DNA from 2 places in the Streptomyces sp. NPDC002463 genome. Region 1 is predicted to be linked to the other one. Evidence: predicted binding sites of a transcription regulator. Region 1 holds the regulator's gene; the other holds the start of a gene.
What was found. The regulator HspR, encoded in region 1, represses chaperone genes until heat shock. The targets are predictions, from matches to a motif close to TTGAGNNNNNNNNNCTCAA.
Positions count from the first base shown of each region.

Region 1 (14,691 bases):
CGCCGGCCTCGCCGAGGCGCCCCAGCAACTCCTGACCACCGGGGTCCCGGAAGACGCCGGGGCCGTACAACTTGCGCACCACGAGGCCCGGCGGGAGCGCGCGACGCGCGCGAGGGGCGGCGGCCGACCACGTCCCGGTCTCTCCGGCGGCGCAGAGGAACTCTCGCCGCACCCCCTCGAACAGGGCGCCCGCCCGCCGCGCCAGCTCGGCCTCGCCCCGCAGCGTCACGATGCCTTTCGCCGTCATGGCACCAACCTGCCAGTCGTTGGCCCCCGGTACGAGGCTTCCCGAGGATCTGGAGGCATGACCACGACCCGTGAGAACCCGCCCGCCGCCTTCCTCCTCGGCGGAGACCTCCCCGTCGCCCGCATGGGCTTCGGTGCCATGCGGCTTCCGGCCAGGGAGATCGCCGGACCCGCGAACGACCCCGAGACGTCGGCGGCCGTGCTGAGGCGGGCCGTCGAACTCGGGGTGAACCACATCGACACCGCCTGGTTCTATTTCCACGGCGGGCTCTCGGCCAACGGCCTGATCCGCCGCGTCCTGCACCCCTATCCCGAGGATCTGGTCCTGGCGGCCAAGGTCGGCCCGGTCCGCCACCCGGACGGCAGCTGGGGTGCCCCGGCCGGCCCCCGGGAACTCGTCGCCGGCGTCCACCGCACACTGCGGGAACTCGGCCTGGACCGCCTCGACCTCGTCTATCTGCGGCTCCACGAGGACGACGACGAGACGGTGGCCGAACGCTTCGGCGCGCTCGCCGCCCTACGGGAGGCGGGGCTGATCCGGCACCTCGGCCTCAGCAACACGACCACCGGGCAGCTCGCCGCTGCGCAGCGGATCGCCCCGGTGTCGGCGGTGCAGAACATGTACGGCCTCTTCCACCGCCGGCACTCGGAGGTCCTCGACGCCTGCACCCGGCAGGGCATCGCGTTCGTGCCGTTCTTCTCCCTGGAAACCCTGGGCCGTCCCGAACCGGCCGAGCCGCTCACCCGTATCGCCGCCCGGCACGAAGTGACCACGGCGCAGGTCAAGCTCGCCTGGATGCTGGCCAGGTCACCGGTCGTCCTCGCGATCCCCGGCACTTCCTCGGTGGCCCACGTGGAGGACAACATCGCGGCGGCCGAACTGCTTCTCGACCCGGAGGACTTCGACGCTCTGGACACTTCGTCGACCGGAGTGGCGGGTCGGAACAACGACGAAGCCCCAGGCCGCTGACCTGGGGCTTCGTGGAAGAGCGGATGACGGGAATCGAACCCGCGCTATAAGCTTGGGAAGCTCATGTTCTACCATTAAACTACATCCGCACAGCGGACGGATGATCCGTTCCGCATCGTTGCACACTGTACCCCATGCGCCACTTGAGGCGAAGCTCCCGCCGTGGCGTGTGCTGGGGGTGCCCCCTTCATCCCCTAATGTGGCTGATCGTCCACCACACGTGTAGGGGAAGGGACTTGATGGCTTCGATGGAGCGCACCGTCGTCCGTTGTGCCGAAGGGCATGTGTTCAGTACCGCCTCGTTCCCGCTTCAGCAGCTCGGTGCCGGGCGGATCGGGCCCGGGCGGCTCATCCGGTGTCCGCGGTGTGCGCGGTTGCGGCATGCGGTGCCGGTGGAGGCCGGGCGGCGCTGAGCCGTGAGGTGCCGGGGCGCGGGTGCCTGCCGATTGGGGCAGGTCCGCGCCCTCTGCGTATCGTGGGGGACGTGCTTCTCTCAGACAAGGACATCCGGGCCGAGATCGATGCCGGGCGGGTGCGCATCGACCCGTACGACGAATCCATGGTGCAGCCCTCGAGCATCGACGTGAGGCTTGACCGCTTCTTCCGGGTGTTCGAGAACCACCGCTACCCGCACATCGACCCCGCCGTCGAGCAGCTCGACCTGACGCGTGAGGTCGAGCCGGAGGGCGACGAGGCGTTCATCCTGCACCCGGGCGAGTTCGTCCTGGCCTCGACGTACGAGGTCATCACCCTGCCGGACGACATCGCCTCGCGGCTTGAGGGGAAGAGTTCCCTCGGGCGGCTCGGGCTGGTCACGCACTCGACCGCCGGGTTCATCGACCCCGGTTTCTCGGGGCACGTGACCCTGGAGCTGTCGAACCTCGCCACCCTGCCGATCAAGCTCTGGCCGGGGATGAAGATCGGCCAGCTGTGCATGTTCCGGCTGAGCTCGCCCGCCGAGTTCCCGTACGGGAGCGAGCGGTACGGCTCGCGGTACCAGGGTCAGCGGGGGCCGACGGCCTCCCGCTCCTACATGAACTTCCATCGGACCCAGGTGTGAGGCGGTCGCAGGCATGAGTGAGGTACGCGAGAACCTGACGTACGAGGGCTTCGGCACCGCCGTCCGCGAGCTGGCGCAGACCATCGCCGACGACGGCTACGAGCCCGACATCGTGCTCTCCATCGCCCGCGGCGGCGTCTTCGTCGCCGGCGGTCTGGCGTACGCGCTGGACTGCAAGAACATCCACCTCGTGAACGTCGAGTTCTACACCGGGGTGGGCACCACCCTGGAGATGCCGGTCATGCTGGCGCCCGTGCCGGACGCGATCGACTTCTCCGACAAGAAGGTCCTGATCACGGACGACGTCGCCGACACCGGCAAGACGCTCAAGCTCGTCCACGACTTCTGCGTCGACCACGTCGCCGAGGTCCGCTCCGCGGTCATCTACGAGAAGTCCCACTCCCTCGTGAAGTGCGAGTACGTGTGGAAGAAGACCGACGAGTGGATCAATTTCCCCTGGTCGGTCGAGCCGCCCGTCGTGAAGCGTGAGGGTCAGGTTCTCGACGCCTGAGCCGCCCCGTGAGCATGAGAAGGGCCCCCGCCGGGTTCGGCGGGGGCCCTTCTCGTGCGTCGGTACGTCCGTGCGTCGTTTACAGCGTGCCCAGCTTGATCAGGCTCAGCAGGGCCACCAGCTGGATGGCCGAGGCGCCCAGGGCCTTCGGCCAGGGGAGGTCGTGGGAGCGGCTCACCATGATGGTGAGGAGCGCGCCCGTCGCCAGCCAGGTCGCCCAGCCGAGGATCTGCACCAGGCCGTTCTCGCCGCCCAGGAAGAGCGCGAAGACCAGGCGCGGCGCGTCCGTGATCGACATGATCAGCATCGAGAGGCCGACCGTGGGCTGCCAGGCCCCGTCGCCGCCGAGCTGGCGCGCCAGGGTGTGCGTGACCGCGCCCAGGATCAGGCCGCCGAGCACGAAGCCGAGGGCGGTCATCAGGACGTACGGGACCGTCGTCGAGATCGTCGCGTTGAGCGCCTCTTCGCGGGCCTTGTCGAAGCCGAAGATCGCGAGGAGCCCGTAGAGGAACGTGACGCTCAGCGCCGGGCCCCAGACCGCGTGGTCCCGCATCTGGAGGAACGTGTCCGCCGGGCGGAACACGATGCCGCTCAGGAGCTGCTTCCAGGGCAGCCGGGGGCCCGTCGGGACGGGAGGTGCCTGGTAGCCGCCGGCCTGGGCGTACGGGTCGTCGACGCTGAACATCTGGGTGTGGCCCGGGTTGTTCGCCGCCGCGTGCTGCTGCTGGTGGTGCTGGTGCGGGTCGCCGAAGTACTCGGGCTCCCCGTACGCCTGCCCCTGCTGCCCGTACGACTGCCCCTGCGGCGGCTGCTGCCACTGCTGCTGCGGGTACGGCGGCGGGGCCGCGTTGTACCCGTACGGCGCCTGCTGCGGTTGTTGTTGCGGGGGGCGGTTGTCCCGGCCGCGTCCGTTCCTGAATCCAGCCACGCCTTGAACGTACCCGGTGACGCCGTACGGGCGCTCCCCAGGCCGGACCTTGCCACCGACCTGTGACATCCCCTAGGGGTCCCCTGACGCACGCGAAGGGCCGCCCCGCGTTCTCACGCGGGGCGGCCCTTTCGGCAGTGCGGGATCAGACCGCCGGCTCCGGCTCCTCGGTCGCCGGCTGCTCCTCCGGCTCGACCGGGGTCTTCACCGAGTCGAGGAGGAGCTGGGCGACGTCGACGACCGTGACCGACTCCTTGGCCTTGCCCTCGTTCTTCTTGCCGTTCACGGAGTCCGTGAGCATGACGAGGCAGAACGGGCAGGCCGTCGAGACGATGTCCGGGTTGAGGGACAGGGCCTCGTCGACGCGCTCGTTGTTGATGCGCTTGCCGATCCGCTCCTCCATCCACATCCGCGCGCCGCCGGCGCCGCAGCAGAAGCCGCGCTCCTTGTGGCGGTGCATCTCCTGCTGGCGCAGGCCCGGGACGGCGGACATGATCTCGCGCGGCGGCGTGTAGACCTTGTTGTGACGGCCCAGGTAGCACGGGTCGTGGTACGTGATGAGGCCCTCGACCGGGGTCACCGGGATCAGCTTGCCCTCGTCGATGAGGTGCTGGAGCAGCTGGGTGTGGTGGATGACCTCGTACTCGCCGCCGAGCTGCGGGTACTCGTTGGCGATGGTGTTGAAGCAGTGCGGGCAGGTCGAGACGATCTTCTTCGCCGACTTCGGCTTCTTCGTCGACTCGTCCTCGTCGTCCTCGCCGAACGCCATGTTCAGCATCGCGACGTTCTCGGCGCCCAGCTGCTGGAACAGCGGCTCGTTGCCCAGACGGCGCGGGGAGTCACCGGTGCACTTCTCCTCGCCGCCCATGATCGCGAACTTGACGCCCGCGATGTGCAGCAGCTCGGCGAAGGCCTTGGTGGTCTTCTTGGCGCGGTCCTCCAGGGCGCCGGCGCAGCCGACCCAGTAGAGGTAGTCGACCTCGGTGAGGTCCTCGACGTCCTTGCCGACGATCGGGACCTCGAAGTCGACCTCCTTGGTCCACTCGACGCGCTGCTTCTTCGCCAGGCCCCAGGGGTTGCCCTTCTTCTCCAGGTTCTTGAGCATCGTGCCCGCCTCGGACGGGAACGCGGACTCGATCATCACCTGGTAGCGGCGCATGTCGACGATGTGGTCGATGTGCTCGATGTCGACCGGGCACTGCTCGACGCAGGCGCCGCAGGTGGTGCAGGACCACAGGACGTCGGGGTCGATGACGCCGTTCTCCTCGGCGGTGCCGATGAGGGGGCGCTCGGCCTCGGCCAGGGCGGAGGCGGGGACGTCCTTCAGCTGCTCCTCGGACGCCTTCTCGTTGCCCTCCATGTCCTTGCCGCCGCCCGCGAGCAGGTACGGCGCCTTGGCGTGGGCGTGGTCCCGGAGGGACATGATCAGGAGCTTGGGGGAGAGCGGCTTGCCCGTGTTCCAGGCGGGGCACTGCGACTGGCAGCGGCCGCACTCGGTGCAGGTGGAGAAGTCGAGGATGCCCTTCCAGGAGAACTGCTCGACCTGGGAGACGCCGAAGACGGCGTCCTCGGCCGGGTCCTCCCAGTCGATCTCCTTGCCGGCCGTCGTCATCGGCTGGAGCGCGCCCAGGGCGGTGGAGCCGTCGGCGTTGCGCTTGAACCAGATGTTCGGGAAGCCGAGGAAGCGGTGCCAGGCGACGCCCATGTTGGTGTTGAGCGAGACCGTGATCATCCAGGTGAAGGACGTGACGATCTTGAGGCAGGCGAAGAAGTAGGTGAGGTACTGGATCGTGCTGAGGTCCAGGCCGTCGAGCAGCGCGATCAGCGGGTACGAGGCGAAGAAGCCCGGCTCCCAGCCTGTCACGTGGTGCTGGACGCCCTCGAGGGCGCGGAGCGTCATGATGCAGACGCCGACGATCAGGATGACGGCCTCGACGAAGTACGCCTGGCCGGTCTTGGAGCCGGCGAAGCGGGACTTGCGGCCGGCCTTGGTCGGCTTGCTCAGCTGGCGGATGACGATGAGCGTCACGATGCCGAGGACCGTCATCAGGCCGAGGAACTCGGTGAAGATCTCGTACGGCAGCCAGTCGCCGATGATCGGGATCAGCCAGTCGGCCTGGAAGAGCTGGCCGAAGGCGTTCACGATGGTGAGGAGCAGCGAGAAGAAGCCCACCGCGACGAACCAGTGCGCGAAGCCGACGATGCCCCAGCGGTTCATGCGGGTGTGGCCGAGGAATTCCTTGACCAGCGTGATGGTGCGCTGCTTGGGGTCACCGGTGCGCGTGCCGGCGGGGACCGGCTGACCGAGCCGCACGAAGCGGTAGATCTGCACGGTGGCGCGGCCGAACAGCGCGACGGCCACCACCGTGATGGCGATCGACACGATGATCGCGGCGAGTTGCATGACGGGCTCCTCGGGCGGGCCTACTAAGCGGTAACTTATTGAGTTCCTGCTGAGATTACCCGGTCACGGCGCCGCGCTGTAGCGGCGCTCGCGGTGATATGTGTCGCTCAGGCAAACCTTGCCGCGCGACGCCTGCGTACAGCTGGAAGCGTACGCGCAAGGATCAGCAGATCCATCCCCAGCCAGTGGTGGTCCACATAGTGGAGATCGAGCAGCTCGCGCTCCTCCCACGGCAGGTCCGATCGGCCGCTGATCTGCCACGGTCCGGTCAGTCCGGGGCGTACGGAGAGCCGGCGGCGGCCCTCGCCCGCGCACTCGCGGTGGGTCGGGGTCAGCGGGCACGGGCCGACGAGCGACATCCGGCCCACGACGACGTGCAGCAGCAGCGGCAGTGCGGCCAGCGGGCTCTTCGTGCGGAAGGTCAGCATCGTGAAGGGCCGCCCGCCGAGGCCGGCCACCGTCCGGCGGCGCAGCACCGCGCCACCGCCGCCGAGGGTGACGGAGAGGGCGGTGCCGACGATCAGGGGTGCGAGGACGAGCAGCAGGAGCGTCCCGCCCGCCACGTCGAACGCGCGCTTCGCCGTCAGCGCGCGCTCGGCCGTCATCACGCGCTTCGCCGTCATGCGGTCATACCCTCCGGCGGGAATCCTGGCATATGTCCGGACCCTTTCATGTGAACCCGGGCAAACCGGGGAACGACGCGGAGCGACGCGCCCGTTGAGCGTCCCGTCGGGTGAAGAGTTGAGTCGACTCGACTCAGGTCTGTTGACGAAGGCGACCTCCTCGTGCATCCTTGAGTCAGTTCCACTCAAGTCAGTCAGCTGGAGGAATCGAAATGGCACGTGCGGTCGGCATCGACCTGGGCACGACTAACTCCGTCGTCAGCGTTCTGGAAGGCGGCGAGCCCACCGTCATCACCAACGCCGAGGGCGCCAGGACCACGCCGTCCGTCGTCGCCTTCGCGAAGAACGGCGAGGTGCTCGTCGGCGAGGTGGCCAAGCGTCAGGCCGTCACCAACGTCGACAGGACCATCCGGTCGGTCAAGCGCCACATGGGCACCGACTGGAAGATCGACATCGACGGCAAGAGCTTCAACCCGCAGCAGATGAGCGCCTTCATCCTGCAGAAGCTCAAGCGCGACGCCGAGGCGTACCTGGGCGAGAAGGTCGTCGACGCGGTCATCACCGTCCCGGCGTACTTCAACGACTCCGAGCGTCAGGCCACCAAGGAGGCCGGTGAGATCGCGGGCCTCAACGTCCTGCGCATCGTCAACGAGCCGACCGCGGCCGCCCTGGCCTACGGCCTCGACAAGGACGACCAGACGATCCTCGTCTTCGACCTCGGTGGCGGCACCTTCGACGTGTCCCTCCTGGAGATCGGCGACGGCGTCGTCGAGGTGAAGGCCACCAACGGTGACAACCACCTCGGTGGTGACGACTGGGACCAGCGCGTCGTCGACTACCTGGTGACGCAGTTCCAGAACGGCCACGGCGTGGACCTGGCCAAGGACAAGATGGCTCTCCAGCGTCTCCGTGAGGCCGCGGAGAAGGCGAAGATCGAGCTCTCGTCCTCGACCGAGACCACGATCAACCTGCCCTACATCACGGCCTCCGCCGAGGGCCCGCTGCACCTGGACGAGAAGCTCACGCGCGCCCAGTTCCAGCAGCTCACCTCGGACCTGCTCGAGCGCTGCAAGGTGCCGTTCCACAACGTCATCAAGGACGCGGGCATCGCCCTGGGCGAGATCGACCACGTCGTCCTCGTCGGTGGCTCGACCCGCATGCCGGCCGTCGCCGAGCTCGTCAAGGAGCTGACCGGTGGCCGCGAGGCCAACAAGGGCGTCAACCCGGACGAGGTCGTCGCCATCGGCGCCGCGCTCCAGGCCGGTGTCCTCAAGGGTGAGGTCAAGGACGTCCTGCTCCTCGACGTGACCCCGCTGTCCCTCGGCATCGAGACCAAGGGCGGCATCATGACCAAGCTCATCGAGCGCAACACCACGATCCCGACCAAGCGGTCCGAGATCTTCACGACGGCCGAGGACAACCAGCCGTCCGTGCAGATTCAGGTCTACCAGGGCGAGCGCGAGATCGCGGCGTACAACAAGAAGCTCGGCATGTTCGAGCTGACCGGTCTGCCGCCGGCCCCGCGTGGCGTCCCGCAGATCGAGGTCGCGTTCGACATCGACGCCAACGGCATCATGCACGTGACCGCGAAGGACCTGGGCACGGGCAAGGAGCAGAAGATGACCGTCACCGGCGGCTCCTCGCTGCCGAAGGACGAGGTCAACCGGATGCGCGAGGAGGCCGAGCAGTACGCGGAGGAGGACCACCGCCGCCGCGAGGCCGCCGAGTCCCGCAACCAGGGCGAGCAGCTCGTCTACCAGACGGAGAAGTTCCTCGCCGAGAACGCGGACAAGGTCCCGGGTGAGGTCAAGACCGAGGTCGAGACCGCGATCGCCGAGCTGAAGGAGAAGCTCAAGGGCGAGGACACCGCGGAGATCCGCACCGCCACCGAGAAGGTCGCGGCCGTCTCGCAGAAGCTCGGCCAGGCGATGTACGCCGACGCCCAGGCCGCCGGCGGCGATGCCGGTCAGGCCCAGGCGCAGGACGACGACGTCGTCGACGCCGAGATCATCGACGACGAGAAGCCGAAGGGCGGCCAGGCGTGACCGAGGAGACCCCGGACTTCGAGGAGAAGTCCGACGTCCCCTCCGGCGCCACCGCTGACGACGCCGCCGAGGCCGCCGAGACCTCCGAGGAGGACTCGACGGCCCCGGCCGGGGACGCTACGGACGTAGCCCTCCTGGCGCAGCTGGACCAGGCCCGTACCGCGCTCACCGAGCGCACCGGTGACCTCCAGCGGCTCCAGGCCGAGTACCAGAACTACCGCCGCCGCGTGGAGCGGGACCGGGTCACGGTCAAGGAGATCGCCGTCGCGAGCCTCCTGTCCGAGCTCCTTCCCGTGCTCGACGACGTCGGCCGGGCCCGGGACCACGGCGAGCTCGTGGGCGGGTTCAAGTCGGTGGCCGAATCGCTGGAGACCGTCGTCGCCAAGATGGGTCTGCAGCAGTTCGGCAAGGAGGGCGAGCCCTTCGACCCGACGATCCACGAGGCCCTGATGCACTCGTACGCGCCGGACGTCACCGAGACGACCTGCGTGGCGATCCTGCAGCCGGGGTACCGGATCGGCGAGCGGACCATCCGGCCCGCCCGCGTGGCCGTCGCCGAGCCCCAGCCGGGCGCGCAGGCGAAGGCGGAGGAGTCGGAAGACCCCGACAAGTCCGAGAAGGACAGCGAGTAACAGCCGTACCCGGAAGCGGGAGGAGGGACGTCGATGAGTACGAAGGACTTCGTCGAGAAGGACTACTACAAGGTTCTCGGCGTCCCCAAGGACGCCACCGAGGCCGAGATCAAGAAGGCGTACCGGAAGCTCGCCCGCGAGAACCATCCGGACGCCAACAAGGGTGACGCGAGCGCCGAGGCGCGCTTCAAGGAGATCTCCGAGGCGAACGACGTCCTCGGCGACCCCAAGAAGCGCAAGGAGTACGACGACGCCCGCGCCCTGTTCGGGAACGGCGGCTTCAGGGCCGGCGGCCCGGGCGCCGGCGGCTCGTTCAACTTCGACCTGGGCGACCTCTTCGGAGGCGCCCAGGGCGGGGCGGGCGGGGGCGGTTTCGGCGGCGGTGGCATCGGGGACGTCTTCGGCGGCCTGTTCAACCGCGGCGGGGGTGCCACCCGCACCCAGCCGCGGCGCGGCCAGGACATCGAGTCCGAGGTGACGCTCAGCTTCACCGAGGCCATCGAGGGCGCGACCGTGCCCCTGCGGATGTCCAGCCAGCAGCCGTGCACGGCGTGCTCGGGCACCGGCGACAAGAACGGCACGCCCCGGGTGTGCCCGACCTGCGTCGGCACCGGTCAGGTCTCGCGCGGCAGCGGCGGCGGCTTCTCGCTCACCGACCCCTGCGTGGACTGCAAGGGCCGCGGCCTCATCGCCGAGAACCCCTGCGAGGTCTGCAAGGGCAGCGGGCGGGCCAAGTCCTCCCGCACCATGCAGGTCCGCATCCCGGCGGGCGTGAGCGACAACCAGAAGATCCGGCTGCGCGGCAAGGGAGCGCCGGGCGAGCGCGGCGGGCCGAACGGCGACCTGTACGTCGTCGTGCACGTCGACGCCCACCCGGTCTTCGGCCGCAAGGACGACAACCTCACCGTCACGGTGCCGGTCTCCTTCTCGGAGGCGGCGCTCGGCGGCGAGATCAAGGTCCCGACCCTCGGCGGCCCCGCGGTCACCCTCAAGCTGCCCGCGGGCACCCCGAACGGCCGGACCATGCGCGCCCGTGGCAAGGGCGCGGTCCGCAAGGACGGCACGCGCGGCGACCTCCTCGTGACGGTCGAGGTGGCGGTGCCGAAGGAACTGGACGACAAGGCACGCGAGGCCCTGGAGACCTTCCGCGAGGCGACCGCCTCGGAGGACCCGCGGGCCGAGCTGTTCCAGGCCGCGAAGGGAGCGTGACCCGTGGAAGGACGCAGACGCAATCCATTCGAACTGACCGACGAGTCGCCGGTGTACGTCATCTCGGTGGCGGCCCAGCTCTCCGGTCTGCATCCGCAGACCCTGCGCCAGTACGACCGCCTCGGGCTCGTCTCTCCGGACCGCACGGCCGGACGGGGCCGCCGCTACTCGGCCCGTGACATCGAGCTGCTCCGTCAGGTGCAGGCGCTGTCGCAGGACGAGGGCATCAACCTGGCCGGAATCAAGCGGATCATCGAACTGGAGAACCAGGTCGCGGCGCTCCAGGCCCGGGTGGCCGAGCTGTCGGCGGCGGTCGAGGGCGCGGCGGCGACGATGCGCCAGCGCGAGGCCCAGGTGCACGCCTCGTACCGCCGGGATCTGGTGCCGTACACCGACGTGCAGCAGGCGAGCGCCCTCGTGGTGTGGCGCCCGAAGCGCGGCGAGTAGCCCTTCTTCCCCTGTCACGCCCGAGGCCCCTTCACCACCGGTGAAGGGGCCTCGGCCGTATTCTTGCCGTTCAGCTGTCCCGTTCGAGGATGCCGGACTGGGCGATCAGATAGCCGAGCTGAGCGCGGCTCCCGCTGCCGAGGGCGGCGGCGAGCTTGGCGATGTGCGCCCGGCAGGTCCGCACGTTCATCCCGAGCCGGCGGGCGATGGCCTCGTCGACGTGCCCCTCGACGAGGAGCTTGGCGATGGAGCGCTGGACGCCGCCGATGCCGTCGGTCTTGATGTCGTACGGGATCTCCTCCCGTATCGGCACCGCCAGATGCCAGAACTGGTCGAAGACGCCGCCGAGGTAGGCGACCAGACCGGGGTGGCGCAGCTCCAGGGCGACCTGGCGGTCGCTGCGGGCCGGGATGAAGGCGACCTCGCGGTCGACGATGATCAGCCGGTCGATGATCTCTTCGAGGGTGCGGACCTGGACCTCGGGGCCGACGTGCTCCAGGTAGGTGAGCGTGAGCTCGGTGTGGCGTGCGGTGTGCTGGTACAGCGTCCGCATGCTGATGCCGCGCCCGAGGAGCGGGGAGACGCGGTCGAGGGCCTCGCTGAGGGCCTGCGCGGGGCGGCCGCCGCCCGGCTGGACGGTGAGGAGCTCGTGGCGGCAGTTGGCCACGACGCGGTCCAGGGTGGAGTTGATGCGGTCGATGCCCTCGAGGACGTTGATCGCGTGTGTGGTGGGGGAGTCGTGGGCGCTGATGGCCATGAACGGCTCGAAGGCGTCCGACAGGGCGACGGTGCGCCGCCGGCGGTCGAGTATCTCCCGTTCGATCGGCTGGAGCAGCTGGGCGAGCGCCGCTGAGGGGGGAACCGGACGCAGCCACTGCGCGTCGTCGGGGTCGGGGTGGAGCAGGGACAGGTCGAGGAGGCAAGGCGTCTCGACCGCCTCTGACCGGGGTATTCGCCCGGTGCGCAGAGCGGCCGCGTACAGCTCGGAGCCCGCTTCGCACAGTTCGGCGTGCGAATGTGGGTGACCTGTTTCGTCCGCTTGTTTCCGCATATGTACACCCCCAGGCTCCTGCATCTCAGGAACATGATGCCTGGGTTTGGTGGTGCAGGCGCAGAGAGTAAGCCATCGTCTTACTCGCGGGGGTTGGAAAAGAGACGTTGCCTTCAAGTGAGGTTGCTCGGTGATGATGAAGAAGCTCATACGTGCGGCGGCCGGACTCGCCTTCATCGCGGCCGCCACAGTGGGCGCGGGAGTGGCGCTCGACCCGGGCTGGCACTCGGGGACGGCGGAGGTGCAGGCCGCTCAGCTCGACCCGGGTTGGCACTTCGCCGCCCCCACCGTGGTCGACGACCCGGGCTGGAGCGTGGCCCCCGTGCAGGAACCTGACTGGGACTAGTCGGGCACATGAATGTTCCCGATGACCCCAGGTTCCGCCGGGAGATGGCTTCGGCCTACCGCTCCGGCTGGCACTTCGTCGATCTCGCCACGGCAATCCCCCACCGTGGCGACTCGCTGAAGGTCACCCTCTTCGGAGAGCCGATCGTCGTCGCCCGCGAACAGGACGAAGACGTCCGTGCGTACCGCTGTCTGCGCCGCCCCCGAGGCGCTCCACAGCCCATCCGCTGTGCCATCCGGTACGGCATGATCTTCGTCAACCTCGATCAGCGCGACCACCAGCTGATCGAAGCAGAGGCCATCACCGCCACCCCCCGCAGTGCCTGAGCGATTCCCCCGTCGTTGTAGATCGCTCCGGCACTTCCCCCACACAGCGGCGCCATCGCGGACCTGAAACGCGATGGTGCCGCTGTGCTTTTCGTTTCTCCCGTACGGATCAGGCGCGGCCCATCGCCCGGGTGAGGGCGATCTCGATGACGACCCGGTCCGGGTTCGGCGACGGCGTGCGGCCGTAGCGCTCGGCGTAGCGGTCGACGGCGTCCGCGACCGTCTCGGCCTCCGTACGGATGTGGGCGACGCCCTCCAGGGTGGCCCAGCGCCCCTTGTCGACCTGGCAGACCGCGACCCGCGCGCCGTCCGCGCCCGCCGCCAGGACGTTGGCGACCTTCCGGCTGTTCTTGTTGGTGATCACGCGCGCGTACCCGCCCTCGGGGTCGTACGTGACGCCGACCGCGACGACGTGCGGCGTGCCGTCCGGGCGAGGGGTGGTCAGGGTGCACATGTGGTACTCGCGCCAGAAGCTCAGGTACGAGTCGGAGGGGTTCCTGGGGTCTGTGGCCATGCCCGGAAACTACCCGGGGTCGAGCTCCCTCCGAAACATTGAGCCGCTTCGACTCAACTTTGTGTACCCTGGAGAAGTCATAGAAGGAGAGGACCCACGAGAACCCAGGAGGAGCACCGCACGTGGACGCCGAACTGACCAACCGGAGCCGGGACGCGATCAACGCGGCGAGCAGCCGCGCCGTGTCCGACGGACACGCCGACCTGACCCCCGCCCATCTGCTGCTCGCGCTGCTGACCGGTCAGGACAACGAGAACATCACCGACCTGCTCGCCGCCGCCGGTGCCGACCAGGCGGTCGTGCGCGCCGGCGCGGAGCGCCTCCTCGCCGGTCTGGCGAGCATCACGGGGTCCACGGTCGCGCCCCCGCAGCCCAACCGCGACTTCCTCGCCGTCCTCGCCGACGCCGACAAGCGCGCCAAGGAGCTCGGCGACGACTTCCTCTCGACCGAGCACCTGCTCATCGGCATCGCGGCCAAGGGCGGCCGGGCCGGTGAGATCCTCGACGAGCAGGGCGCGAGCGCGAAGAAGCTGCTCGACGCCTTCGAGACGAGCAGGGGAGGACGCCGGGTGACCACACCCGACCCGGAGGGGCAGTACAAGGCGCTGGAGAAGTTCGGCACGGACTTCACCGCCGCCGCGCGCGAGGGCAAGCTGGACCCGGTCATCGGCCGCGACCACGAGATCCGCCGTGTCGTCCAGGTGCTCTCCCGCCGCACCAAGAACAACCCGGTCCTCATCGGCGAGCCCGGCGTCGGCAAGACCGCCGTCGTCGAGGGCCTCGCCCAGCGGATCGTGAAGGGCGACGTCCCCGAGTCCCTGAAGAACAAGCGGCTCGTCTCGCTCGACCTCGGCGCGATGGTCGCCGGCGCGAAGTACCGCGGCGAGTTCGAGGAGCGCCTGAAGACCGTCCTCTCCGAGATCAAGGAGAGCGACGGCCAGATCATCACCTTCATCGACGAGCTGCACACCGTCGTCGGCGCGGGCGCCGGCGGCGACTCCGCCATGGACGCGGGCAACATGCTCAAGCCGATGCTGGCCCGCGGCGAGCTCCGCATGGTCGGCGCGACCACCCTCGACGAGTACCGCGAGCGGATCGAGAAGGACCCCGCCCTGGAGCGCCGCTTCCAGCAGGTCCTGGTCGCCGAGCCGACCGTCGAGGACACCATCGCGATCCTCCGCGGACTCAAGGGCCGGTACGAGGCCCACCACAAGGTGCAGATCAACGACTCCGCCCTGGTGGCCGCCGCGACGCTCTCCGACCGGTACATCACCTCCCGCTTCCTCCCCGACAAGGCCATCGACCTCGTCGACGAGGCCGCCTCCCGGCTCCGCATGGAGATCGACTCCTCGCCCGTCGAGATCGACGAGCTCCAGCGC
Region 1 is NZ_JBIARL010000011.1:247,820-262,510, reverse strand. It holds gene ACFYX3_RS23560 (DNA-binding response regulator) at 1-247, opposite strand, end outside; gene ACFYX3_RS23555 (aldo/keto reductase) at 305-1,216, shown strand; tRNA gene ACFYX3_RS23550 (tRNA-Gly) at 1,235-1,305, opposite strand; gene dcd (dCTP deaminase) at 1,701-2,276, shown strand; gene ACFYX3_RS23540 (phosphoribosyltransferase) at 2,290-2,787, shown strand; gene ACFYX3_RS23535 (Yip1 family protein) at 2,867-3,715, opposite strand; gene ACFYX3_RS23530 ((Fe-S)-binding protein) at 3,861-6,119, opposite strand; gene ACFYX3_RS23525 (sugar transferase) at 6,227-6,742, opposite strand; gene dnaK (molecular chaperone DnaK) at 6,955-8,787, shown strand; gene grpE (nucleotide exchange factor GrpE) at 8,784-9,419, shown strand; gene dnaJ (molecular chaperone DnaJ) at 9,453-10,628, shown strand; gene ACFYX3_RS23505 (heat shock protein transcriptional repressor HspR) at 10,632-11,075, shown strand; gene ACFYX3_RS23500 (helix-turn-helix transcriptional regulator) at 11,146-12,126, opposite strand; gene ACFYX3_RS23495 (hypothetical protein) at 12,260-12,472, shown strand; gene ACFYX3_RS23490 ((2Fe-2S)-binding protein) at 12,481-12,798, shown strand; gene ACFYX3_RS23485 (pyridoxamine 5'-phosphate oxidase family protein) at 12,908-13,312, opposite strand; gene clpB (ATP-dependent chaperone ClpB) at 13,435-14,691, shown strand, end outside.

Region 2 (14,691 bases), on a different contig from region 1:
CGCCGCCCAGCCCCCCAACGAGCTCGGCACCCTGCTCTCCAGCAGCGCCATCTCCAGCGACCTGCGCTTCCTCGGCCAGTACCAGGAGTCGGAACGACTCCAGCGCGCCGTCCTCGCCGACGCCGAACGTCTCCTCGGCGACAGCGAGTTCTCCACCCTCGTCGCCCGGCACAACCTCGGCGTCACCCTGCGGCAGCTCGGCCGCTTCCAGGAGGCGTACGAGTCCGACGCCGAGACCCTCGCCCTGAGCGAGCGGGTGCTCGGCAAACGCCACTCCCACACCCTCAACTCCAGCAACGCCCTCGCGCACGACCTGCGGCTGCTCGGTCGGTACCGTGAAGCCCTCGCCCGCCAGGAGGCCAACGTCCTGCGCCATGTGCAGGTGCTCGGCCCCCAGCACCTCCAGACCCTCTACGCCCGCACCCAGCTCGCCCTGTGCCGGCGCCGCGAGGGCGGCTTCCAGCAGGACCTCGGAGCCACCATGGCCAGCCTGCTCGAACAGCTGGAGCAGGTGCACGGCCGCACCCACTACGTGACGCTCTCCTCCCTCAACAACTACGCCAACTACCTCCGCGAGCACGGCGACCTCGACCAGGCCCGTGAACTCAGCCAGGAGGCGGAGGCCGGCTACCGCGCCCTCCTCGGCCCCGCCCACCCGGTCGCCACCGGCGTCCTCGCCAACACCGCCCTCGTCCTCCAGGCGTCCGGCGAACGCGCGAGCGCCCTCGCCATCCTGGAGGCCGCGCTCGCCGGACTGACCTCCTCGCTCGGCTCCGACCACCCCTGGGTCCTCGGCTGCGCCCTCAACACCTGCGCCGCCCGCAACTTCAACGGCCGGGTGGCCGACGCCGCCGAGCTCAGCCGGGACACCCTGCGCCGGGCCCGGCACACCCTGGGCAACGAGCACCCGCTCACCCTCTCGTCCCAGGTGGCCCTCGCCACCGACCTGCGCGGGCTCAGGGAGAACGAGGAGGCGAGCAAGCTGGAGGAGGACGCCCTGCTCACCCTCACCCGCACCCTGGGGGCCCAGCACCCGCACGCCCTGTCGGCGCGCCAGCGCAACCGGCCCTACTGGGACTTCGAGGCCAACCTGGGCTGACAGCTCGTACGCATACGGGAAACGCCGGAGGCCCGGCACCCCACAAGGGGTGCCGGGCCTCCTTCCGTACGAGTACGGGACAGCGGATCAGGCGTCGAAGACCTCGTTGACCAGCTGCTGCTGCTCCGCCTGGTGGCGCTTGGCCGAGCCGACCGCCGGGGAGGAGGAGTGCGGACGCGAGATCCGGCGCAGGCGCTCGCCCGCCGGGATGTCCGCGCCGACCGCCAGGTCCAGGTGGTCGATCAGGTTGAGCGCGATGAACGGCCATGCACCCTGGTTCGCCGGCTCCTCCTGCGCCCAGATGTACTTCGCGGCGTTCGGGTACTTGGCGATCTCGGCCTGCAGCTCGGCACCCGGCAGCGGGTACAGGCGCTCCAGACGGATGATCGCGGTCTCCGTGTCACCGCGCTTCTGACGCTCGGCCTCCAGGTCGTAGTAGACCTTGCCGGCGCAGAAGACGACCTTGCGGACGTCGGCCGGGTTGACCGTGGTGTCGCCGATCACCGGGCGGAAGCCGCCGGTGGTGAACTCCTCCACCTTGGACGCCGCGGCCTTCAGACGCAGCATCGACTTCGGGGTGAAGACGATGAGCGGCTTGTGGTGCGGGTTGTGCACCTGCCAGCGCAGGAGGTGGAAGTAGTTCGACGGCAGCGTCGGCATGGCGACCGTCATGTTGTCCTGGGCGCACATCTGGAGGAAGCGCTCCGGGCGCGCGGACGAGTGGTCCGGGCCCTGGCCCTCGTAGCCGTGCGGCAGGAGCAGCGTGACGCCGGAGGTCTGGCCCCACTTCTGCTCGGCCGAGGAGATGAACTCGTCGACGACGGTCTGCGCGCCGTTGACGAAGTCACCGAACTGGGCCTCCCAGATGACCAGCGAGTCCGGGCGCTCCAGGGAGTAGCCGTACTCGAAGCCCATCGCCGCGTACTCGCTGAGCAGCGAGTCGTAGACGTTGTAGTGAGCCTGGTCCTCGGTCAGGTAGAGCAGCGGGGTGTAGTCCTCGCCGGTCTCCTGGTCGACCAGGACCGCGTGGCGCTGGCCGAAGGTGCCGCGGCGGGAGTCCTGGCCCGACAGGCGGACCGGGGTGCCCTCCATCAGCAGGGAGCCGATGGCGAGGGTCTCGCCGAAGCCCCAGTCGATGGTGCCGTCGTCGATGGAGGCGGCGCGGCGCTGCATCTGCGGCATCAGACGCGGGTGGACCGTGATCCGCTCCGGGATGCTGACCTGCGACTCGGCGATCCGCTTCACGACCTCCTGGGAGACCGCGGTGGTGACGGCGACCGGGAACTCGGCCTGCGCGTCCGGGACGGTCGTCGCCGCCGGGGCGGCGGTGGCCTCGCGGACCTCCGCGAACACCTTCTCCAGCTGGCCCTGGAAGTCCTGGAGCGCCTGCTCCGCCTCTTCGAGGGTGATGTCGCCGCGACCGATGAGCGACTCGGTGTACAGCTTGCGCACCGAACGCTTCTTGTCGATCAGGTTGTACATCTGCGGGTTGGTGAACTGGGGGTTGTCGCCCTCGTTGTGACCGCGGCGGCGGTAGCAGATGAGGTCGATCACGACGTCCTTGTTGAACGTCTGGCGGAACTCGAAGGCGAGCCGCGCGACGCGGACCACGGCCTCCGGGTCGTCGCCGTTCACGTGGAAGATCGGCGCCTCGATCATGCGGGCCACGTCGGTCGCGTACATCGAGGAACGCGAGGACTCCGGGGCGGCGGTGAAGCCGACCTGGTTGTTGATGACGATGTGGACCGTGCCGCCGGTGCGGTAGCCGCGCAGCTGCGACATGTTCAGGGTCTCGGCGACGACACCCTGGCCGGCGAAGGCCGCGTCACCGTGCAGGGCGACGGGCAGGACGGTGAAGTCCGTGCCGCCCTTGTTGATGACGTCCTGCTTGGCGCGGACGATGCCTTCCAGGACCGGGTCGACCGCCTCCAGGTGGGAGGGGTTGGCGGCCAGGGAGACCTTGATCTGCTCGCCGTCGAGGCCCGTGAAGGTGCCCGCGGCGCCCAGGTGGTACTTGACGTCGCCGGAGCCGTGCATCGACTTCGGGTCGAGGTTGCCCTCGAACTCGCGGAAGATCTGCGCGTACGACTTGCCGACGATGTTCGCCAGGACGTTCAGGCGGCCGCGGTGGGCCATGCCGATGACGACCTCGTCGAGGCGCGACTCGGCGGCCGAGTCGATGACCGCGTCGAGCAGCGGGATGACGGACTCGCCGCCCTCCAGGGAGAAGCGCTTCTGGCCGACGTACTTCGTCTGCAGGAAGGTCTCGAAGGCCTCCGCCGCGTTCAGCCGGCGCAGGATCCGCAGCTGCTCCTCGCGCTCCACGCGGGAGTGCTGGCGCTCGACGCGGTCCTGGATCCACTTGCGCTGCTTCGGGTCCTGGATGTGCATGAACTCGACGCCGGTGGTGCGGCAGTACGAGTCGCGGAGCACGCCGAGGATGTCGCGGAGCTTCATCATCGACTTGCCGGCGAAGCCGCCGACCGCGAACTCGCGCTCCAGGTCCCACAGGGTGAGGCCGTGCTCGGTGATGTCCAGGTCGGGGTGCTTGCGCTGCTTGTACTCCAGCGGGTCGGTGTCGGCCATGACGTGGCCGCGGACCCGGTAGGAGTGGATGAGCTCGAAGACGCGCGCGGCCTTGGTGACGTCGTCGTCGTGCGAGGCGTCGATGTCCTTGAGCCAGCGGACCGGCTCGTAGGGGATGCGCAGGGCCTTGAAGATCTCGTCGTAGAAGCCGTCCTCGCCGAGGAGGAGGTTCGCCACGATGCGCAGGAACTCGCCGGAGGCGGCGCCCTGGATGACGCGGTGGTCGTACGTCGAGGTCAGGGTCATGACCTTGGAGATGCCCAGCTTGTTCAGGGTGTCCTGGGAGGTGCCCTGGAACTCGGCCGGGTAGTCCATGGAGCCGACGCCCATGATGACGGACTGTCCGGGCATCAGGCGCGGCACGGAGTGGACGGTGCCGAGGCCGCCGGGGTTGGTCAGGGAGACCGTGACGCCGGAGAAGTCGTCCATCGTCAGCTTGCCCACGCGGGCGCGCTTGACGATGTCCTCGTAGGCCTGCCAGAACTCGAAGAAGTTGAGCGTCTCGGCCTTCTTGATGCCCGCGACGACGAGCTGGCGGTCGCCGTTGGGCTTGACCAGGTCGATCGCGAGGCCGAAGTTCACGTGCTCCGGCTTGACCAGGGTCGGCTTGCCGTCCTTCTCCGCGAAGGAGTAGTTCATCGACGGCATGGCCTTGATCGCCTGCACCATCGCGTAGCCGATGAGGTGCGTGAAGGAGATCTTCCCGCCCCGGGCGCGCTTCAGGTGGTTGTTGATCACGATCCGGTTGTCGAAGAGCAGCTTCACCGGGACGGCGCGGACGGACGTGGCCGTCGGCACCTCCAGGGAGGCGTTCATGTTCTTCGCGACCGCGGCGGCGGGGCCGCGCAGCGTGATCAGCTCGGGGCCGGCGGGTGCCTCGGCGGCCGGGGCGGCCTTGACCGGCGCCGGAGCGGCGGCGGCCGGCTTCGCGGCGACCGGCGCGGGGGCCGCGGCGGGCTTCACGGGAGCCGGGGCCGGGGCGGCCGCGGGGGCCGGGACGACCGCGGGAGCCGAAGGCGCGGCCTGTGCGGGGCCCGCCTGCGGCGCGGCGGGCGCGGCGCTCTGCGTGGTGGTGGCGGCCGGGGCGGCCGGGGTCTCCGACGCTCCGGGCTTGTAGTCGGCGAAGAAGTCCCACCAGGCACGATCGACCGAATTCGGGTCCTGGAGGTACTGCTGGTAGATCTCGTCGACGAGCCACTCATTGGCACCGAAGGCGGCTGCGGGGCTTACGCCCTGCCCGTCTTGGTCTGCCGGGGAGCTCGGGGTACTGGGGGACTGAGACGACACGGCGGCAACCGCCCTCTTCCGCTTCGCAAGGTGATGGACAGCGGAAATAAAGGCTACGCCTGTCCGGCCGAGAGGTGCAGGCCAGGCAGTCCAACGTTGCGCAAGTCACACTTGACAGCGTGTTTCGATGCCATGAATGGCGGGAAACAAGCGTGGTTCCGCATGTGTGAGGGTACGGGGAAGCGCGAGCACGGCCCTGTTCGGCCGCACCCCTGATCACGCCCCGCTCACGGAGGCACACGTCCCGCTCACGAAGACGCAGGTCTCGCTCACGGAGACGCATGTCCTGCCCACGTACACGCAGAACGTGCGCTTCCGGTTCGAACCCTACGTCAATCTCTGGGGGGAAGGCTGCCCGGAAGAGTGACTCTGATGCGGCATCCACGTGACGATTCGGCCACTCCGATCCCGCCGCCGTGCAGATCCACCGCCCAGCGGGCGATCGCGAGCCCGAGCCCCGTGCCGCCGTCGCTGCCCGGCCCCTGCCGGTCCGGGACCGAGCCCCGGTTGAACCGCTCGAAGACCTTGTGCCGCTCCGACTCCGGAATGCCGGGACCCTCGTCCTCGACCTCCAGCTCCAGCGAGTCCGGATACGGGCCCCGCCGGGCCCGGACCGTGACCCGGCCGTGCGGCGGGGAGTGCTTCACCGCGTTGTCGATCAGGTTCGCCATCACCTGGTGCAGCCGCTCCGCGTCCGCGTGCCCGACCAGCTCGGGCGGCGACACGTCCAGATGCAGATGCACGTCCGTACGGCGGTGAAGGCCCGAGGTCGACGAGAGGCCGCGCTGGGACGCGGCCAGGTTCGCCTCCCGCAGCACCCCCGAGAGATACGGCCAGACCTCGAAGCGGCTCGCCCGGAGCGCCACGACACCGTTGTCGAGACGTGACAGGTCGAGCAGGGTCTCCACGAGCCGCCCGAGCCGCTCCGTCTGCTTCAGGGCCGACCGCATGGTCTCCGGATCGGCCTCGGACACCCCGTCCACCACGTTCTCCAGGACGGCCCGGAGCGCGGCGATCGGCGTGCGCAGCTCGTGCGAGACGTTCGCCACCAGCTCCTTGCGGTGCCGGTCGACGGCCTCCAGGTCGTCCGCCATGCGGTTGATCGTCGAGGCGAGGTCGCCCAGCTCGTCCCGCCGGTCCGCGCCCCGCACCCGGCGGCTGAAGTCCCCGCGCGAGATCGACCCGGCCACCGTGTTCATCTCGTCGAGCGGGGCCGTCAGGGACTGCGCCACGAACTGGGTGATCAGCAGGGTCGCGATCATCGCGAAGATCGTGATGTACCGGAACTCGGTGGAGGTCCGGATCGCCACCAGGGCCAGGCAGGAGGTCAGCAGGACCGCCCCGACGACCAGGGCGCCCAGCTTCGTCTTGATCGAGATCACGATGCGGCGGGACCGGCGCGGCCCCTGCACGTGCGGCCTCCCGGGCCCCGGCCGGCTCACGGCGCCGGGGTCTCCAGCGCGTAACCGACACCATGGACCGTACGGATGCGCTCGGCCCCGATCTTCCGGCGCAGCGCCTTGATGTGGCTGTCCACGGTCCGGGTGCCGGAGGCGTCCGCCCAGTCCCACACCTCGGCGAGCAGCTGCTCGCGGGAGAGGACCGCGCGGGGGGTGCTCGCCAGGCAGACGAGCAGGTCGAATTCGGTCGGGGTCAGGTGCACGTCCTCCGCGCGGACCCGGACCCGGCGCTGCGCGTGGTCGATCTCCAGCTCGCCGAGGCGCAGGATCCCGCTGCGCGGGGTGACCGCCGCGAGCGCGGCCCGCTCCACCCGGCGCAGCAGCACGTGCACCCGGGCGGCCAGCTCGCGCATCGAGAACGGCTTCGTCATGTAGTCGTCCGCGCCGACGCCGAGGCCGACCAGCATGTCGGTCTCGTCGTCGCGGGCGGTCAGCATGAGGACGGGGACGGGGCGCTGGGCCTGGACCCTGCGGCACACCTCCAGGCCGTCGAAACCGGGCAGCATCACGTCCAGGACCATCAGGTCCGGCTGCCATGCCTCGGCCGCGTCGACGGCCGCGGGGCCGTCGGTCGCGGTCTGCACGAGGAAGCCCTCGGCGCGCAGCCGCGCGGAGATCGCCTCCACGATCGTGGCGTCGTCCTCGACCACAAGGACGCGCCGCTGGGCCCCCGGAGTGGCCGCCGCACCGTGGTGAGTGGTGTGTGTCTGCTCCATTGCTCCGCCTCGCGTCGCCGATGTCGGTGCAGCAGCCTAGAGGTACCGGCGGCGTCCCGGCTATCCAGGAGCTATCCGGGACGGACGGCGAGGTGGACCACGTCGGGGACGCCCCGGGCAACCGGGATCTCTTCCGTCCGTACCCCGCTGAATCCGGCATTCCGCAACGACTCTTCGAAATCGGCGGACGGCTGGGCGGACCACACGGCGAGGATCCCGCCGGGGTCGAGACGGGCCGCGCAGGCCGCCAAACCCTCGGCCGAGTACAGGGATTCGTTGTCCTCGGTGACCGTCCAGTCGGGCCCGTTGTCGATGTCCAGACACAGGGCGTCGTAGGTGTCGGTCGTGGTGCGCAGGTACTCCACCAGGTCCGTGTGCAGGATCACGGTCCTCGGATCGGCGAGCGCAGCCCCGGAGATCGCCGCGAGGGGTCCCTGCCGGTGCCAGTCGATGATCGCCTCCTCACGCTCGGCGACGACGATCCGTCGCCAGCGGGGCTCGGCGGCGGCGTGCGCGAGCGAGAAACCGACCCCGAGCCCGCCGACGAGGACGGACGCACCGGACCGCGACTCCTCGGGCAGGGCACCCAGCGCCGCGTCGATCAGCAGCCGCTCGGAGCGCCCGTCGGAGGTGTCCATGAGGAAGGTGCCGTTGGCGATGATCTCGTAGTGCTCGGCCCTGCGGCGGAGCACCACTTCTCCGTACGGCCCATCGCGGCGGTCGAGGGTGACGGGGCTGGTCATGATCACTCCGTGGTCTCGTGAACGTACGGTCTCTCCCGGCCATCCTTGCGGGGCGGCGACGACCGGGACAAACACTTAACGAGCCGTACGCGCGCGGGGACGCCGTCTCTCGTACGCCCCTCACGGGCTCGTCGGCGGGCCGCCCTCCGGGAGGGCCGCGAAGACGCGGTCGAGGGCCGGTGGGCGGGTGTGGTCGTCCGCGACGACCAGGCGGTGGCGGTACGTCACGTAGTACTGGAAGCCGTCCGGGATCGGCTTGCCCGTCGGGCGGTCCGGGACCAGGGCGAAGGCGGGGTCCTCCAGGGCCGCGCGCAGTTCGGCGGCCTCGGCGGGGGTCTGCCGGCCCGTCCGGGGCGGTCTGGTGCCGGAGCGGCTGGTCCAGCTGCCGTCGTAGTGGACGACGAGCCGGTTGCGGACGCCGGCGAGGCCGCCGTTGACGACCACCTCGACGAGGACCTCGCCCGGCTGGGGTTCCGCGGTGGGTGTGCCGGGGTCCGTCGTGGGGCTCGGAACGGCCGGCGTGCTCGCGCTCGACGGCGCTCCGCCGGGCACGGGCGGCACCCCGGGGCCGCAGCCGCTCAGGCCGCCGGCCAGGGCTCCCGCCAGCAGCAGGGCCCCGCACCACTTCCCCGTACCCCTCACGCCTCGCACCATGGGACGAGCATGCCCGCTCCGGGGTCCCGCTCGCAGCCGGACGGCCGGGTTTCAGCCCCGGGTGTCTGTTCGGACCATTCCGGTGATCGGTCCCCGGTAGCGCCAGTCCAGGGAGTCGTAGAGCGCGAGGCCGTCCGTGGTCGCAGCGAGCACGCCGGTCTCGGCGCCGGCCTGGGCGGCGGCGGCCTCCAGGGTGCGCATGACGTTCGCTCCCAGGCCCCGGCGCCGGTGCGCGGGGTCGGTCTCGATCTGGTCGGCCACGGCGGTGGAGCCGGTCGGGGCGATCTGGCCGCGGGCGGCGAGGGTGCCGTCCGGGGCGAGGACGCGGACGCGGATGACGCCGTTCGCGACCTCGGTCGTGCGGGCGTACCCCTCGGGGGGCGCGGGGCGGACGCCGGGGTCCAGGGGCTTGACCATCATGAAGCCGGGGTCGTCGGGGACCGTCCATCCGTCGGTGATCCACGCCGCCGCCTCCTCGGGACCCGCCATCACCTTGAGCCAGCTGTACGGCGTGGTCAGCCGGGCGCAGAGCGCGCCGACGGAGGCCGCGTCGGGGGCGGGCAGGACGTGCCGCACGACATGCCGGGGCAGGCCGACGTCGATCCGGTAGCCCCAGGGCTCGGCGACGGCGGCCGGGGCGCCCCGGGAGACGGTCCAGCCCGCCACCCACGCTGAAGTAATGGATGAGATGTTCATGAGGGCATTACATGTGGGCTCTGTGGGTGCGTGTGGGGGTGATCGCTCAGAGCGAACGTATGGACGGGAACATCTCTGGGCTCACAAGCATTGAGTGCACATAGCTCAACTTGACTGCCGAAGGGGAGATCATGGCTTCTGAGTCCATGGCGTCCGTGCCGCTCACTCTGCCTGTGCTGCCGCTCGACGACGAGGTCGTGCTGCCCGGAATGGTCGTGCCGCTGGACCTGTCCGACAACGACGTACGGGCCGCCGTCGAGGCCGCCCAGGCCGCCGCCCGCGCCGTCGCGGGCAAGCCCCGCGTCCTCCTGGTGCCGCGGGTCGACGGGACCTACGCCGGCACCGGCGTCCTGGGCATCGTCGAGCAGGTCGGGCGCCTGTCCGACGGCGATCCCGGCGCGCTGATCCGCGGCCTCGGCCGCGTCCGCATCGGCGCCGGCACGACCGGCCCCGGCGCCGCCCTGTGGGTCGAGGGCGCCACGGTCGAGGAGACCCTGCCCGACCCGCTGCCCGGCCACGTGACCGAACTGGTCAAGGAGTACAAGGCGCTGGCCACCAGCTGGCTCAAGAAGCGCGGCGCCTGGCAGGTCGTCGACCGCGTCCAGCAGATCGACGGCGTCGGCGCCCTCGCCGACAACTCCGGCTACTCGCCCTTCCTCAGCGTCGAGCAGAAGGTCGAACTCCTGGAGACCGCCGACCCGGTCGCCCGCCTCAAGCTCGCCACCGCCCTGCTCCGCGAGCACCTCGCCGAGCAGGACGTCGCCGAGACCATCGCCAAGGACGTCCAGGAGGGCGTCGACAAGCAGCAGCGCGAGTTCCTGCTCCGCCGCCAGCTCGAAGCCGTCCGCAAGGAGCTCCGCGACCTCAACGGCGAGGCCGAGGGCGACGAGTCCGACGACTACCGCGCCCGCGTGGAGGCCGCCGACCTGCCCGAGAAGGTGCGGGAGGCCGCCCTCAAGGAGGTCGAGAAGCTGGAGCGGTCCAGCGACCAGTCCCCCGAGGGCTCCTGGATCCGCACCTGGCTGGACACCGTCCTCGAACTGCCGTGGAACGAGCGGACCGAGGACCGGTACGACATCCGGGGCGCCCGCGCGGTCCTGGACGCCGAGCACGCCGGCCTCGACGACGTGAAGGAACGGATCACCGAGTACCTCGCGGTGCGCAAGCGGCGCTCCGACCGCGGTCTCGGCGTGGTCGGCGGCCGCCGCGGCGGTGCCGTGCTCGCTCTCGTCGGTCCTCCCGGCGTCGGAAAGACCAGCCTGGGCGAGAGCGTCGCCCACGCCATGGGCCGCCAGTTCGTCCGGGTCGCCCTCGGCGGCGTACGCGACGAGGCGGAGATCCGCGGTCACCGGCGGACGTACGTCGGCGCCCTGCCCGGCCGGATCGTCCGCGCCATCAAGGAGGCCGGGTCCATGAACCCGGTGGTCCTGCTCGACGAGATCGACAAGGTCGGCTCCGACTTCCGCGGCGACCCCGCGGCGGCCCTCCTCGAAGTCCTCGACCCCGCGCAGAACCACACCTTCCGCGACCACTACCTGGAGGTCGAACTCGACCTCTCCGACGTCGTCTTCCTGGCCACGGCCAACGTCCTCGAAGCCATCCCCGAGGCGCTCCTCGACCGCATGGAGCTGGTGCGCCTCGACGGCTACACGGAGGACGAGAAGGTCGTCATCGCCCGTGACCACCTGCTCCCGCGCCAGCTGGAGCGGGCCGGTCTGGAGCCGGGCGAGGTCGTCCTGGAGGAGTCCGCGCTGCGGAAGCTGGCCGGGGAGTACACCCGCGAGGCCGGTGTCCGCACCCTGGAGCGGTCGATCGCCCGGCTGCTGCGGAAGGTCGCGGCCCAGCACGAACTCGGCGACCGCGAACTGCCGTTCACGGTCGGAGCGGACGGCCTGCGGGAGCTCATCGGGCGGCCGCACCACGTGCCGGAGTCGGCCCAGGACCCGGCGGAGCGGCGGACGGCCGTGCCGGGTGTCGCCACCGGGCTCGCCGTGACCGGCGCGGGCGGTGACGTCCTCTTCGTGGAGGCGTCCCTCGCCGACCCGGAGACGGGCGCCGCCGGTCTGACCCTCACGGGTCAGCTGGGCGACGTGATGAAGGAGTCGGCGCAGATCGCGCTCTCCTTCCTCCGCTCGCACGGCGCGGAGCTGGAGCTGCCCGTCACCGGCCTCAAGGACCGGGGCGTGCACATCCACTTCCCGGCGGGCGCGGTGCCCAAGGACGGGCCGAGCGCGGGCGTCACCATGACGACCGCCCTCGCCTCGCTGCTGAGCGGCCGGCTCGTCCGTACGGACGTGGCCATGACCGGCGAGGTCTCCCTCACCGGCCGCGTGCTGCCGATCGGCGGCGTGAAGCAGAAGCTCCTCGCCGCGCACCGGGCGGGCATCACGACGGTCGTGATCCCCAAGCGGAACGAGGCCGACCTGGACGACGTCCCGGCCGAGATCCTGGAGAAGCTGGAGGTCCACCCGGTGACGGACGTCCGCCAGGTCCTGGAGATCGCGCTCGCCCCGGCGGTCGTGCCGGTGGACGTGGCCGCGTAACTCCCCACGCGCCGGAGCGGGGTGCCCTGTCGGCACCCCGCTCCGGCGCGTACGGATCCCGTTACCCGGATGTCAGTCGGGGCTGGCATGCTCGTACGCATGAACGACGACGCCTTCTGGGCTCTCATCGACGAGTTGGGCCGCCGGCCGGGTGACCGGGAGGAGCGGCTCGAATGGCTGCGGGCGGAGTTGCTGCGGCGTCCGGAGGCCGAGAGCGTGGCGTTCCAGGTGCGCCTGGAGCGGACGACCGAGCTCGCGGACACGCGCGCGCTGTGGAAGGCGGCGAACCGGATAGAGGGCGGCGCCTGCACGGACGACGGCTTCCACTACTTCACCCTCTGGCTGGTGGGCCAGGGGCGGAAGGCGTACGAGTCGGTCCTCGCCGACCCGGACGCGCTGGCGGACCTGCCCGGGGTGCGCGCGCTCGTGGGCCGGCACCACGACGAGTGGCACGACGACGAGTGGCCCGAGTGGGAGGAGCTCGACTACGTCGCCCAGGACGCGTGGGACGAGCTGACGGGCCAGGAGGACGACCACGGCGAGGAGTTCCTCGACGCGGTGGAGGCGGCGGAGGACGCCGCGGAGGCGGCGGGGGAATGGGAAGAGGGCGAGTCGCCCCGGGGCTCTCGGCCGGAGGGGTTGGCGATACCCCGACTCACCGCCCTCTTCCCACCCGCCACCTCCGGCTCCTAGGAGCCGGAGGGGTACGGGCCTCAGAGGCCCGGGCCTCGGGGTCGGAGCCTGACGGGGCCCGGCTCCCGGGATCTCGGGGCCTCGGGGCCCGGGCCTCGGTGTCCGGGCCTCGGTGTCCGGAGCCGAGGGGGCCCGGACCTCGGGCTCCGGGGCTCAGGGGCCCGAGGTCCGAGGTGTCGGGGGCCTCAGGGGTTCGGGTCCCTGAGCGTTCAGGACGCCGACGAGTTGCGGCGGCGGCCCAGGAGCAGGCTGCCCGCTGCGAAGACGGCGAGGGCGCCCGCGCCCGTGAGGGCCAGCGGGAGCGGCGAGGCGGGGGCCTCGGTGGTCTCGGCGGAGAGGGCCGGGGGCTGCTCGTCGCCGCCGTGGCCCGCGTGGCTCACGGTGGACAGCTCGGCGCCCGCCGCGATCTTCGCCTCGGTCGGGGCCTGGGCCCCGGCCGTCGTCGCGGAAGCCGTCGCCGTACCGCCGAACGTGACGTCCGAGCAGCTGTAGAAGGCCTCGGGGCTGTCGTTGCGCTGCCAGATCTTGTAGACGATGTGGCGGCCGGTGCGCGCCGGGAAGGTGCCCGTGAAGTTGTAGTAGCCGTCGGTCGCGGTGCGGCCGGTGTTGTAGACGGCGACGGGCGTCGGGTCCAGGTCCGACCACTTCAGGGGATGCGTCGGGTCGAAGCCCGCCTTGGTGATGTAGACGGTCATCGTGCCCGAGTGCGGCGCCGTCACGCGGAACTTGAAGTCGAAGGAGCCGGCTGCGACGGCCGTCGCCGGCCAGTCGGTGCGCGCCCAGTCCAGCGCCCGGTACTTCTCGCGGTTGGCCGAGCAGAGCTTGCCGTCCGGGATGAGTGCCTGGTGCTGCCCGGCGGCGTTGGCGATGTTGACCTCGTTCCAGTCGTAGAGCGGCTGGGTGCCGGAGTCGGCGACGAGGTCCTTGCAGACCTGCGACTTGGGCGTCTCGGGGCCCTCGGCGTAGCAGGCCGCGATCCGGCTCACGGGGTTGAAGACGGCTCCGTGGGCGCTCGCGGTGGCGGGCGTGAGGCTGACCAGGGCCGCGGCGGCGGACAGGGCTGCGACGCCGGTGGCGGTGCGGCGGGAGGACGGCATGCGGGGGCTCTCTCTCGTGCGTGGGGGAGTACGGGTTGAGCAACGCGCGCCGGGCGCACGGAAGTTGATCCGGGCGACCGGCGGAGGAAGCCTCGCATTGGTCCATACCAATGGGCAAGGGGGTGGACGGAAAAAGGCGGCCCCCGGAATGCCGCCGCACACCGGGGGCCGCCGTCGGGGCGGCGGGGGTCAGCCGTTCGCGAGTGCCTGCACGCGCGAGTAGTCCCCGTTGAAGTGGTTGTGGTCGCCGACCGTCGGGCCGGAGGAGGTGTACTGCCAGATCGTGTAGTACGGCCAGCCGGCCGGGAGTTCGCCGACGTCGGTGGCGTACCGCGCGATCCACAGCGGGTTGGTGGAGGAGAAGGCCGCGGAGTTGCCGGTGCACTGCTTCCACCAGCTGGTGGCCGTGTAGATCACCGGGTCGCGGCCCGTCCGGTACCGGTAGCGGTTCACGAAGTCCTGGATCCAGGCGACCATCCCGGACGCCGTCTTGCCGTAGCAGGTCGCGCCGTACGGGTTCCACTCGATGTCGAGGACGCCCGGCAGGGTCCTGCCGTCCTTCGACCAGCCGCCGCCGTTGTTGACGAAGTAGTCGGCCTGGGCGGCTCCGGTCGTCGTGTCCGGGGTGGCGAAGTGGTACGTGCCGCGGATCATGCCGACGTTGTAGGAGCCGTTGTACTGCTGGGTGAAGTAGGTGTTCTTGTAGTACGTGCCCTCCGTCGCCTTGACGTAGGCCCACTTGACCCCGCTGTTCCACAGCGTGGACCAGTCCACGTTGCCGTTGTGGCTGGAGACGTCCACGCCTTCCGTCTGGGTGGCGAGGAGCGAGGCGCCGCCGGCCGGCTCGGCACCCTGTCCGTCGTGCGCGATCACGCCCATGCCCATGTAGGCGGAGCCGCGCGCGGGGGTCGCCTTCCGGGCGCCCGGGTCCTGGGCGGCGGTGGCGGTGCCGGAGAGGCCGAGGGGGAGGAGGAGGGCCAGGGCCGCGAGGGCGGCGCCGGCGAGGGTCGTTCCGGATCTGTGCACACGCATTGCGTGCCTCCGAAAGGCTCGGTGGGGGAGCGATGGCGGCGGACCGCACGACAAAGCCTGGAATGGACATGTCATACGCCCTGCC
Region 2 is NZ_JBIARL010000001.1:115,191-129,881, reverse strand. It holds gene fxsT (FxSxx-COOH system tetratricopeptide repeat protein) at 1-1,099, shown strand, start outside; gene ACFYX3_RS00510 (multifunctional oxoglutarate decarboxylase/oxoglutarate dehydrogenase thiamine pyrophosphate-binding subunit/dihydrolipoyllysine-residue succinyltransferase subunit) at 1,187-4,972, opposite strand; gene ACFYX3_RS00505 (ATP-binding protein) at 5,305-6,414, opposite strand; gene ACFYX3_RS00500 (response regulator transcription factor) at 6,411-7,148, opposite strand; gene ACFYX3_RS00495 (spermidine synthase) at 7,220-7,891, opposite strand; gene ACFYX3_RS00490 (hypothetical protein) at 8,012-8,545, opposite strand; gene ACFYX3_RS00485 (GNAT family N-acetyltransferase) at 8,597-9,241, opposite strand; gene lon (endopeptidase La) at 9,373-11,784, shown strand; gene ACFYX3_RS00475 (DUF4240 domain-containing protein) at 11,884-12,477, shown strand; gene ACFYX3_RS00470 (lytic polysaccharide monooxygenase) at 12,687-13,574, opposite strand; gene ACFYX3_RS00465 (lysozyme) at 13,764-14,606, opposite strand.
Region 2: the regulator HspR is predicted to act here: its motif matches at 9,332-9,350, upstream of lon (endopeptidase La).